Regions from separate parts of the Peribacillus sp. YIM B13481 genome, predicted to be linked through region 1. Evidence: riboswitches for the same ligand, from Rfam matches in the RefSeq annotation. Region 1 holds a riboswitch; the other holds the start of a gene.
The links. A riboswitch is a leader RNA that binds a small molecule or an ion and turns the genes downstream of it on or off. The one in region 1 is predicted to bind ZMP and ZTP.

Region 1 (5,902 bases):
TGATTTTGATGCTTCCATTCAACCCCACCTTTTTAATGGCGGTATGCTTTGAGGGAATCTAAACGTATTGTATGGATCATAGGTCGTTTTCACTTCTCGAAGCCGTTTGAAATTTTCTCCATAGTACGCAGTTGGCCAATCTTTGATGAGGGTATCCGGCCAATTCACATAGTCACCGGTCGTATACGGAGACAAGGCGTACTTAAGTTCCTTGATCCAATGAATGTTATGCCGCTCTTCTTCTGGATTAGTCCATGTAGCCAAATACTCCTGGGCGATTAAAGCATCCCGATAATAAAATGCCGTTTCCGTTGGTTCCGCACGGCCAGCCGCTCCTCCAAGGGATTGATGCCAAATGGCTGCATTTTCATTTGGAGCGTTTTCCAGAAAATGCTTCATCGTCAAGATTGCTCGCTGAGGAAAAGTTTTTTCAATGAAAGAACCTGACCTCTTACGATGGGCCGGTCGATTTCCACTCGGATCATTAAAGAATCTTACGGCTTCAATGTACGGGACTTCCTTTATCATGACATTTGTTGGTGAACCAGTTTTCGTCAAAGGTTTTAGAAGCTGCTTTAACCTATGTGACGTTCCAACAAATTCACCTTGAGCGATAATTTGGTTTACTTCCTTTGCCTTGAATTCAATTTCAGAAGTTAGACATTCATCAGCTTGAGGGGCCCAATCCTGCCAGGCATTAAACACCGCTTCGAAATCTTTCCACCCCCATGTGACGGAGAAAACCGATACCCTTGATACAGGGTGTACCCTGAAAGTAAGAGAAGTGACTATGCCAAAGTTTCCCCCTCCACCCCCGCAGCATGCCCAAAATAAATCACTATTAATTTTCCTATTTGCTTTAATGAGTTTGGCGCCCATCTTTCCACACGCCCTTACCATTTCTATTTCAACCAGATTGTCACAAGTAAGTCCAAAGCGCCTCGTTAACATCCCTATACCACCGCCAAGCGTAAGACCTACAAGACCTACACCGCTTTCGGTCCCAGCCGGAATCGTCGTTCCATACTTCCATAGCTTATTATATACTTGCCCTAAATCAGCTCCGGCTTCAATTTTTGCGATCATTTTTTCACGATTGACCTTGATCTTATACATTTCACTAATATCAATGATTAGACCGCCGTTCACTAATGAAAAGTTTTCATAACTATGCCTGCCGCTCCTAACCCGGAAAGGTGTATGATTTTCCCGGGCCCACTTCAGTGAATTCAACACATCATTGGTATTTTGACAAAACACAATGACCTTTGGGAATTTAGGAAAACTTAAGTTATTATTTATCCTGGCATGCTCATACTCGGCATCATTAGGTGTAACGATACGCCCGGTAAGCTTTGTTCTTTCCAAAATATAAACCCCTTTCTCAGATGATGTAGAGAATTATATATACTATGAAATTCTTTAGGAAAAGACACATTCTATAGGTGGAAGTGATTTAAAAACAATCCAATTCATACTTTTACCTCAACCTCCGCACTAAAAAGTAGGATATTTAGTTTTTCTATATGATAGAGCATACTTATCTCGCAAGATTTCATTATTTACTTGTGAATTCCACCAATTTACTCGCAAAGACTAAAAAACCCTTAAAACAAAATAACGTTACAATCGCCAGCACTTATTTTAAAATAAATAAAAAAACATGGTCATAAAATAACCATGTTTTCTTTATACTCATATAACTGTGTCTGCACAAAAAGTTATTTATTGATAAATTCTTTGTTGATTTTTTCAGCTTCATCCATGTATTCCGTTTTAATGCCGCTCTTAACTCCCCACCAAAAGAAGCCAAGTGCCAGACATGTAATGACCACCATATCCCAGCCAAATGTAAGAATATTTTTTCCGCCGAACTTCTCACTTCCAATATAAGAAATCAAAATCATACAACCTAAGTAAAGAAGCATCCAAACACCTGATAAAAATTGTTTTTTGAATCCATTCCATTTATTTTTAGCTTGATAATAAAAGTAAATAGGCAGTCCAATGGCAATGATGAAAGCGACTTCTCCTGTTAATGGCCAACGCGCCCAGTATAAAGTAAGCGATGCAAAAACAAATCCGCAAGGTGCAATAATAGAGGCACCTTTTAAGTGAAATGGACGGTTAAAATGTGAAGCGGTACGTCTTAATGTTGCCAATGCAACTGGCCCCATGATATACGAAATAAGTGTGGCAACTGAAATCACTTCTGCAAGTACGCCCCATCCGCGGAATAAAAATAAAAAGATAAAACATACACCTAAGTTTAATAACATCGCTGGACGCGGAACACCATAAAGTGGATGTAATGTACCAAAGATCCTCGGTAAGTACCCATTTTTCTGCATTCCATAAAGCATTCGCGAAGTTGTAGCTGTATAAGTGGCACCTGAACCAGACGGTGAAACAAACGCATCTACAAACAATACAATCGCTAACCAGTTAAGGCTTAGAGCAATTGCCAAATCTGCAAAAGGTGAATTAAAATTCAGATGACTCCATCCGTTCACGATCATTGACGGATCGACTACACCGATAAACACAACTTGTAACATAACGTATATAAAACCTGCAATTAGAATAGAGCCAATAACAGCAATAGGTATAGACTTATTCGGTGACTTCGCTTCACCTGCCATATTAACGGGACTTTGAAATCCGTTAAACGCAAACACTATACCAGAAGTAGCTACTGCTGTTAAAACGCTTGCCCAGCCATATGGTGCGATACCCTGAGAACTTGTAAAGTTTTCACCATGAAATCCAGCAAAAAATAACGATCCTGCCATTACACCTGGAACAATTAATTTAAAAATGGTAATAAATGAATTTGCCTTAGCAAAAAGGTTGACTGTCCAATAGTTGACGAAGAAATAGAACAATAGTAGTAAAGAAGCTATGAATAATCCTTTGGTCGTTAAGATATTGTTATCAACTAAAGAATGAGACCATCTGGCCCATTCCCAAGGCCACGTACTCATATATTGTACCGAAGCAATGGCCTCAACGGTAATAGTCGAAGCGATTGATATCCAGTTCGCCCACGCAGCTAAAAATCCAATAAAAGAGCCATGCGAATATTGAGGATACTTAACCATGCCTCCAGCTTCAGGAAACATTGCCCCAAGCTCTGCGTAAGATAATGCAATAAATAAAATTACCACCATACCGATAATCCAAGAAAAAATAGCTGCTGGTCCAGCAATCTGGGCAGCTTTCCACGCTCCGAACAACCAACCTGAGCCGATAATAGAACCAATACCTGTCATAGTTAAAGCAAAGGTCCCCATCTTTCTATGCATATTACTCATCTCTACCTACACCTCTTCCTAGGAAAATAAAAAACACTTGATCTATAAATCAAGTGTTTGCCCAGGCGCGCGGCTTATACTCTATATGCTCCCCCATGGTACTCCATGTTGCGCCAGTTACATATAGGAAAATAGTTTTTTTAAGTATATAAGATTATTTTAAATTCCACAACACTTAAAAAATATTTATATTTTTAAAATATTACCATTGATTTTTCGGAATTACCTATCAATATCCTTTTAAATTTGAAAAAATTAGGTGAATAAAGGTACAAAAAACAAACATTCGATTTTCAGAACATATGCTAAAACCTATAATCATTCCCCTTAAACATTATACTTAAAAATCTTAAATAGCCTATATGTGCAAAATGAACCGTTTATTTTTTACAAATTATATCCCAAAAACATTTACATAAAATTCATGCACCAGTTAGGAAAACCTTATTTTCTACCAAGGAAATACTTGAAATACTCCATACCTTTATTGAGAATTTTTTTCTACAATAACCAAAAAAAGTCATGCACAAGTTGGGAAAAAGCCTGAGGGATGAAGATTTCTCTTTATCTCTCTTTGTTTTATCCACAATTTATGCACAACTTTAATTAGTGTCTATTATATTTATACTAAGGGGAAACACACTCGGCAAAGCTCGAGTCATGAACGTAGATTAAACAAGATGATCTCCAAAAATCCTTATTATAGAAAAACTCGTATCACTCATCTTTTTATCAAAATGGCACGAGACTTCTTAACTGGAAATCTCATCATCGGATTTAGCATCCAATGGTATTCGTTTATCCATTTTCAGCATGTAATAACTTACTACGACCAATGCTAGGAAAACAATCCCGACAACCAAGGAAATCCTGGTACTTGGATTGATCCACATACCCACCAGCACCATCAGTAAAAAGGCAATTGTCGCATAATTACTGTAAGGGGCAAACGGCATTTTGAACGGATGTTTCTCCATTTCAGCAGCATTTACCTTTCTGAATTTAAGCTCACTGATAAGTATGACAAACCATGGAATCATTCCGGGTAAAACACTCGCACTGTACACATAAAGGAATAATTCCGGCGGTGCAAGGTAATTCAGGACAACCCCGATACCCAATCCTAATAGTACAGCGATCGTACAATATGCCGGCACTCCACTTTTAGATACTTTTGCAAAGATTTTAGGAGCTTGGCCATTCAATGCCAGTGTGTAAAGCATACGCCCTGCACTGAAGATCCCACTGTTGCATCCGGACATTGCCGCAGTGATTACGACAAAGTTAATGATGCCTGCAGCTGCTGTGATACCGATTTTAGCAAAGGTTGAAACGAATGGACTTCCGATGTCATCTAGTTTATCCCATGGATAAACCGTCACGATGACGAATATAGCGCCAATATAGAAAATTAAAATGCGCCATATGATTGATTGGATCGCTTTTGTTACGGTCTTCGTTGGATTCTTCGCTTCTCCGGCCGCGATGCCGATGAGCTCAACGCCTTGATAGGAAGCCACGACAAGGGAAAGCGCAAAGAAGAATCCTGTCCAGCCTCCAGTAAAGAAGCCGCCATTTGCCCAAAGATTCGATAATCCAATTGCGTCTCCGCCATTCCCTATTCCAAAGAAAATAAGGCCAAGGCCGGCAATGATCATCAATACAATCGTTATTATTTTTATAAGCGCAAACCAAAATTCAAATTCCCCGAAAGATTTTACGGAAATGAGGTTGGCTGCCCCCAAGATGATCATGGCGACCACACCTGGAATCCAAGCTGGTAACTCCGGGAACCAATACTGCATATACATTCCAACGGCGATGATTTCGGACATTCCTACGATTACCCATTGAAACCAATTGCTCCAAGCAGTCATATAACCTGCCAAAGGATGTATATAGCTGCTAGCAAAGGATGCAAAAGAACCCGTAGTCGGTTCTAAATATAGCATCTCCCCCATAGAACGCATGATGAAAAATATAAATATACCTGCGATGGCATATGCAAGCATTACAGAAGGCCCTGTCCATTTGATCGTGCTCGCCGATCCCATGAATAACCCGACCCCAATGGTTCCGCCCAAAGCTATCATTTGAATGTGACGTGCCTCCAGCCCTCTCTTTAATTCCTTGTTTGACATGATTAACTCCCCCAGATGCAATATTAGCAGCAATGCTCTTCCATCCTTACCGCCAATCGACTCTATTTATTATTGTGGTTAGAAATGCCTTATCGTAATCATATAAATAACACTTTAATTTTGTTTTCTTATCTTATAATAGTAAATACTCTGTAAAAACACAAATGTATTTTTCAAAAAAACAGTTGTCAAATATATCTTGACGATTTTTCCTATCTTAAAATACCTTTTCAAAAAAAGTGAATCAGTATTTTATAATAGTGATTACATAAAAAAAAGAGTAGAAAACAATCACTTCTGCTTTGAACCATTCAAAGTCTTTTCAAGTGAACGTTCAAAAAAATTAAAACCATTTCAATGTGTTATAAACCTCATATAAGACTGGCTAACTCCCAAAAAAAATTGTTGACCTTCAGAAAAATAGATGATAGAATTCCAATATTATTT
Region 2 (5,902 bases), on a different contig from region 1:
AAATGAGAAACGCGGTTCAAATAGGTAAATTCAAATTTTTCACCATTGACGCACTGAATTCAGGAGTATGTTCCATATAAAAAGGATAACTATCACGAAGTATAAATAGTTTCTTAGAGTCATCTAAAAAAGTGTGATCCATTTGTTTTGTCAGTTCATCAATAAACCTTTTATCGGGTGTACCGAACGTCACCGCCATTTTTGGCGGTAAGGCCTTCATGGCAATAGGGATCCAAGGCCTTTGTTTTGAAACCACTATTGCATGTGCTGTTCCGCTAATTACGAAATTAAATATATCTTGATCTTGTTCCGTTTTCATACCAAGGTTACTTTTCAGCCAATCGCGTAAGCTTGGTACCGAATCCACAGGGAAGCCAATCTCTCTTAAATAAAGTGTTCTTAACATTCCGGATGCCTTCAGTTCATCTTCATTTACATAATCATGGGCAATGATTTCGAGAAGGTGGCCATCCCCATCACGAAAATATAGATTTTTTCTTCCGTTCGTTTCGTCGATATACTGACCATGTTCTTGTCTTAGGACCAATAATCCGGATTGTTGGATAAATGATGCCGCTTCATCAAATTGAGAATATGGGACTTGAAATGCAAAGTGTGCTGGAGAAATGGGCTCAAACGCTTCTTTAAAACTCAACGTAGTAAAGGGCGTCAGCTGAAACTGAATGAACTCTTTAGATTCTGATAGAATGGGGAGCTGCAGGCGGTTAGCGTAGCATTGCTTTACACCTTCAATAGATACTGTCAGTAATTCTAAATCTGCGAAATGAGTAATCAAAATTTTCACCCCTTATCTTCTAGTTTGCTATACCTCCTATTTTTTACTAATATTATCCATTTTGCAACTAACCTGCCCGAGTCCAAGAAATCAACAGGGCCTTCTTTTTATGAACATGGAATAATTGTTAATGATTACTATTATATGATACTATTGACCTAGTTTGTTTCGTGGGGGAAGGTGTAGGATGAAGCGGATTTTCCGTAATAAAATATTTTATTTACTAATCTTCTTGGTTACCTTGGGGATTGTGTTTATTTTTAATAATGACAATGAACCGACTGAGGAATTAACTGAAGATGAATTTTTCACAACTTTAGAGGATGGCAAAGTAACATATTTGGAGTTGGAGCCCCAAAAAAGAGTTTTTGAAATAAGCGGGCGGCTGAAAGGTTAGGAAAAGGATCAATATTTTATCGCCACTATCCCAAATAGTGAAATTTCGATGAATAGAATGAATGACGCTGCAGAAGAACATGATATAGAAAAAATTGTGGTCATGCCACAAGACACAGAGACAAGCGCATGGGTCAATTTTTTTTCAACGTCCATTCCGATCATGATCATTTTCACCCTATTTTTCGTTATTTTACTATTGGTCAAAAGAATGAACCATTCTAAATGATGAAAAAACTTGCTTTTCCAATTGGATGGTTTGTGTGTTGTTTGAAATGAAAGGGAAATCATTAGAGGAAATTGAAGAATACTGGCGTGAGCATGATTTGGCAAAGGCTATTAAACCTGCTTAAGTTGGCCATTCGCAAGCGGTCATGCTGAGTGTTGACTTCTTCCATATAAAACCTTTAAATTGATATTGAAATTTGCTGAATAATTTGATAGAATAAAATCAATCAAAAGACTATGTGCAACTGGCGAAACACGGATAACCGTGAGGGAACACATAGTGTCGTAGCCGTTCGCCTGGGCAGAGGTAAGGGATTTTATCCCTTGCCTCTTTCTGTTTATTAACAGAGGATAGTGAAGTTTTAAAGAATGCAGATTTTCATGGGCAAAAAATATTGTCAATATTTCGAAATTTGAAAAAAAACTATCATAATCAAAAGGGGACAAACAAGATGAGCACAATTCTTTTAGAAAAAGTGAAAACGATCAAAACGTTAAATAATATTGCTGAAAGCGGGCTAAATGTATTCAATAAAGGCGATTTTACGGTCGACAATGACAGTGAAAACCCTGATGCGATCGTTGTTCGCAGCTTTAACATGCATACAATGGAATTCGGAGATCAATTAAAAGCAATCGCAAGGGCAGGGGCGGGAGTCAATAATATTCCGGTCGACAAATGTACCGAGCAAGGAATCGTTGTTTTTAATACACCTGGTGCTAACGCTAACGCTGTAAAAGAAATGGTACTGACATCATTAATGGCTTCATCTCGTAACCTTTTTGCCGGTGTGGCATGGACAAAGACATTAGAAGGCGAAGGAGAACAAATTCCGAAGCTTGTAGAAGCAGGAAAGAAACAATTCGTTGGAAAAGAAATCAAGGGAAAAACTCTGGGTGTAATCGGCTTAGGTGCGATCGGTGCGCTTGTGGCGAATGATGCCCTGGATTTAGACATGGATGTAATTGGATTTGACCCGTTCATCTCTGTCGATACAGCTTGGAATTTATCTCGCAATGTACAGCGCGCCATGACGATTGAAGAGTTGTTTGCAGAATCTGATTACATTACTGTACACGTTCCATTAACGGATGACACAAGAGGAATGTTTAACCAAGAAACATTTGGCATCATGAAACCAGGCGTTCATATTTTGAACTTCTCACGCGGTGAGCTAGTGAATGAAAATGATATGGAAGCTGCACTTGAAAGCGGGAAAGTTGGCAAGTTCATTACAGACTTCCCGAATGAAAACGTGCTGAAAATGAAAAATGTCGTTCCAATTCCGCATCTTGGTGCCTCTACGCAAGAATCAGAGGAAAACTGTGCCATCATGGCAGCACGTCAGGTGAAAGGATTTTTAGAGACAGGGAACATCAAGAACTCAGTGAATTTCCCAAATACTTCCCTTCCTTTTACAGGAAATCGTCGTGTGGCAACATTCCATGAAAACGTTCCGAACATGGTTGGGCAAATCACACTGGCTGTATCAGGCTTTAATTTGAACATCGCTGATATGGTTAACAGAAGCCGTGGGGGATATGCGTATACGATCATCGACATTGACGGTGAAGTAAACGGCGATATCATTCCTAGCTTGGAAGAAAAAATCAAGCAAATCGAAGGCATCGTTACAACCCGTATTATTTAATTGAATCAGGAAGAAAGCATGAAGGAACGCCCTGATGCTTTCTTGCCCAAATGATAAATAGCAGTGCAAGCCTCAATTCCTTTAAGGAGTTGAGGCTTTTTAATTTGCATGGGTTTAGCGTTATAAAGGAATTGTTGGTAAGTTCAGTGTCTTCAAGATGCAATTCCTCCAGTTAATTCTCCTTAAACTCCCTTAATAAAAAATTAAGAAAAACTATTCATAATAAGTTTCACCAATATGAATAGGGAGTTAGTTAAAAAAAATCAAGGACAAACTACTTAGGGAGGATAAGATATGAAAAAGCTGATGTTCGTGAAGCTTGGATTAGATATTTTAATGGCCGTTACGTTCGTATTATTTTTCAATAAACAAGTATTAGGAGGATTAACGTTTCATGAAATTGCCGGGTTAGTAATTGCCGTATTATTTTTCATCCATGTGTTGCTCAATTGGCGATGGGTAAAAAAAGTCACGGTTAAATTGTTTGACCGCAAGCTACCTCTTAAAACAAAATTTGGTTATTTTTTAAACGTAATGTTATTAATTACAATGACCTTTATTATGATCAGTGGCATTTTTATTTCAAGAGTTGTATTCCCAAATATCAACGTTGGTAATGAACAATGGTTTAAAATTTCTCATATATCCATTTCGTTTTTAGTGCTTATTTTAGTTGCAGCTCATATTGGATTACATTGGAAATGGGTAATAAATGTTTTTAAAAATATGATGAAGTTCAGAACCCCCAAACCATTCATAGGGATTTTAGCAAGAGCAGCAACAATTGCTTTATTAGTGTTTGGGGGCTATCAAATGTACTCAACAAATTTCATCATGCAGCTGCAAGGAGTTGCGAACGTGTTTAATCTTTCTTCTTCACAAATGCCAGAAGGCGGCTTCGAAAGGGGAGAAAAACCGAACTTTCAAGAAGGGGACTTCAAAAGGGGAGAAAGACCAAACCCTCCGGAAGGCGGCTTCGAAGCGGGAGAAGGCCAATTTGAAAAACCAATGTCAGAAGGTAGCCTAAAAGGGGAAAAAGGCCAATTCGAGAGTTCGAATGCTTTAGGTGTTATCATAACGTATTTTGGCATTATGTCTGTATTTATAATTATCATTTATTATATGGAAAAATTTATAATGAGAAATAAAAGTAAAAAGAAAAAAACTAACTCCAGTAATGGGGATTTAACGAGTGTATAAAAAGCAATTCATACATAAACCGGATACTGCTTTTGTTCGTTATTACCTTTCGTTTTGTTCTCATCCTGCCTGAGGGAAAAACAAAAAGGGGAAATTTTACTTCTTCCTAAGCCTAGCTGGATTATCAAGAAGTACATACACTTTTGAAAGCCTATTTAAAAAATCACTAAAATTGGTAGGGAATATACTGGCTCAACTAATGTCCCTAAAAATTGTGACGATTCCGTTGATGCAGTATATTCGATGTTAAAAAGACTCCAACAGGAGGAAATTGCTCGGTATTGCCTACATTCCAAAATCCATAAATCGGGATAGGTATACCATTCTCTCCAATCATAAAAAAATAATAGCTAAAATTCTTACCCATATCATTACCAACAAAACGGGGTAGTAATCCATAAAAAATCCGGTCTTCAATTGAAAAACGGATTTTTTAATGATGATGTTCATGACTTTCTTCTAGTTTTTGAATCCCTTTTTGCAAGAATTTCAATTCACTTTGAGAAAGTTTTCCTACGATAAACTGTTTTTGAGGCATAATGATTGAACCATCGTTACTAGCATGTACTTTTATATAGTATAGACCATCACTATCAAAGTTTTTACTTAAACTATAAATACCGTTCCCCTCTGCCTCAGCTTGTTCCATACTATATTTGATGGAGCCATCTTGTTTCCATATCTCAAAATGAACAAAATCCGCGTTTTCAACCATTTTACCACCTTGAGTAAGCACAGCCTTTATCGTCTCCTGTGTATTAGCCGAAAAGGATGCTGGTATAATTATCTCAGCTTCAAGTGGTGTTTCTTCTTTGTATAGATTAGTGACATCCTTTTCAAGTGAACAAGCACTTAGCAATAGGCTGAAAATAAAGATTAAAGAAATACATATATTATTTTTCACGGCAAAAGCCACCCTTTACATATCGATTCATGCATTCAAAAACTTCTTAACTGCAGGTATTCTTTTAATAATTAACCAGTCAATTAGCCAAACGACAATAAGAGACAAACCAACCAAAGGAAACAAAATTCCTAGACCTATTAATAGAATTAGAAAGAATTTCATGTTGTTTATAGGAGGAGCTTTTGGTGCACCCAATCCTTTTTTCGGCTTTCGCTTCCACCATAAATAAAAACCACTAAATGCAACAAGCATAATTCCTAAACAAATAAGAAGGCTGATTATTTGGTTAATCAAACCAAATTGGGTCCCTTTATGCAAGGTAATTCCCCAAGCAACTATTTTTCCTATTAAACCGTAATGATCATAACGATAATCAGCTAGAACTGCACCGGAATATTGGTCAATATGTATAGTCGCTTCATCCTGTGCTTTCGGTGGAAAAGCTGACAATGTATAAACGCCATCCGTTTCTGTTGGAATATTAATGCTATAACTTGGATGCATACCCTCTCGATTCGCTATCGTAACTACATCATCAATGGACAGTGGGATAAAACCTTGAATATCTGAGATAGGTACATCTAAATTTTCTGCTGCCCAAGGTACATCTGCAATATCTTTTGTTTTAATTAAGGATGTTGGAGCACTTCCTGTCCATATGGAAGGAGGATACCCAGATCCGGAATTGGTAGTTAACGTTTGAAAGTTACTTCCCCAAAAACC

Region 2: another riboswitch for ZMP and ZTP. It lies ahead of ACFX4X_RS19415 (phosphoglycerate dehydrogenase); the one in region 1 lies ahead of ACFX4X_RS11795 (glutamate/serine transporter AimA).

What each region holds. Positions count from the first base shown of each region.
Region 1 is NZ_JBHZPE010000016.1:57,884-63,785, forward strand. Features, by position in the region: gene ACFX4X_RS11790 (FAD-binding oxidoreductase) at 19-1,368, opposite strand; gene ACFX4X_RS11795 (glutamate/serine transporter AimA) at 1,722-3,314, opposite strand; ZMP/ZTP riboswitch at 3,367-3,445, opposite strand; gene ACFX4X_RS11800 (amino acid permease) at 4,067-5,455, opposite strand.
Region 2 is NZ_JBHZPE010000041.1:20,531-26,432, reverse strand. Features, by position in the region: gene ACFX4X_RS19430 (VOC family protein) at 17-796, opposite strand; gene ACFX4X_RS19425 (ATP-dependent metallopeptidase FtsH/Yme1/Tma family protein) at 984-1,193, shown strand; gene ACFX4X_RS19420 (hypothetical protein) at 1,242-1,421, shown strand; ZMP/ZTP riboswitch at 1,652-1,730, shown strand; gene ACFX4X_RS19415 (phosphoglycerate dehydrogenase) at 1,873-3,072, shown strand; gene ACFX4X_RS19410 (DUF4405 domain-containing protein) at 3,367-4,272, shown strand; gene ACFX4X_RS19405 (FixH family protein) at 4,706-5,176, opposite strand; gene ACFX4X_RS19400 (PepSY-associated TM helix domain-containing protein) at 5,204-5,902, opposite strand, start outside.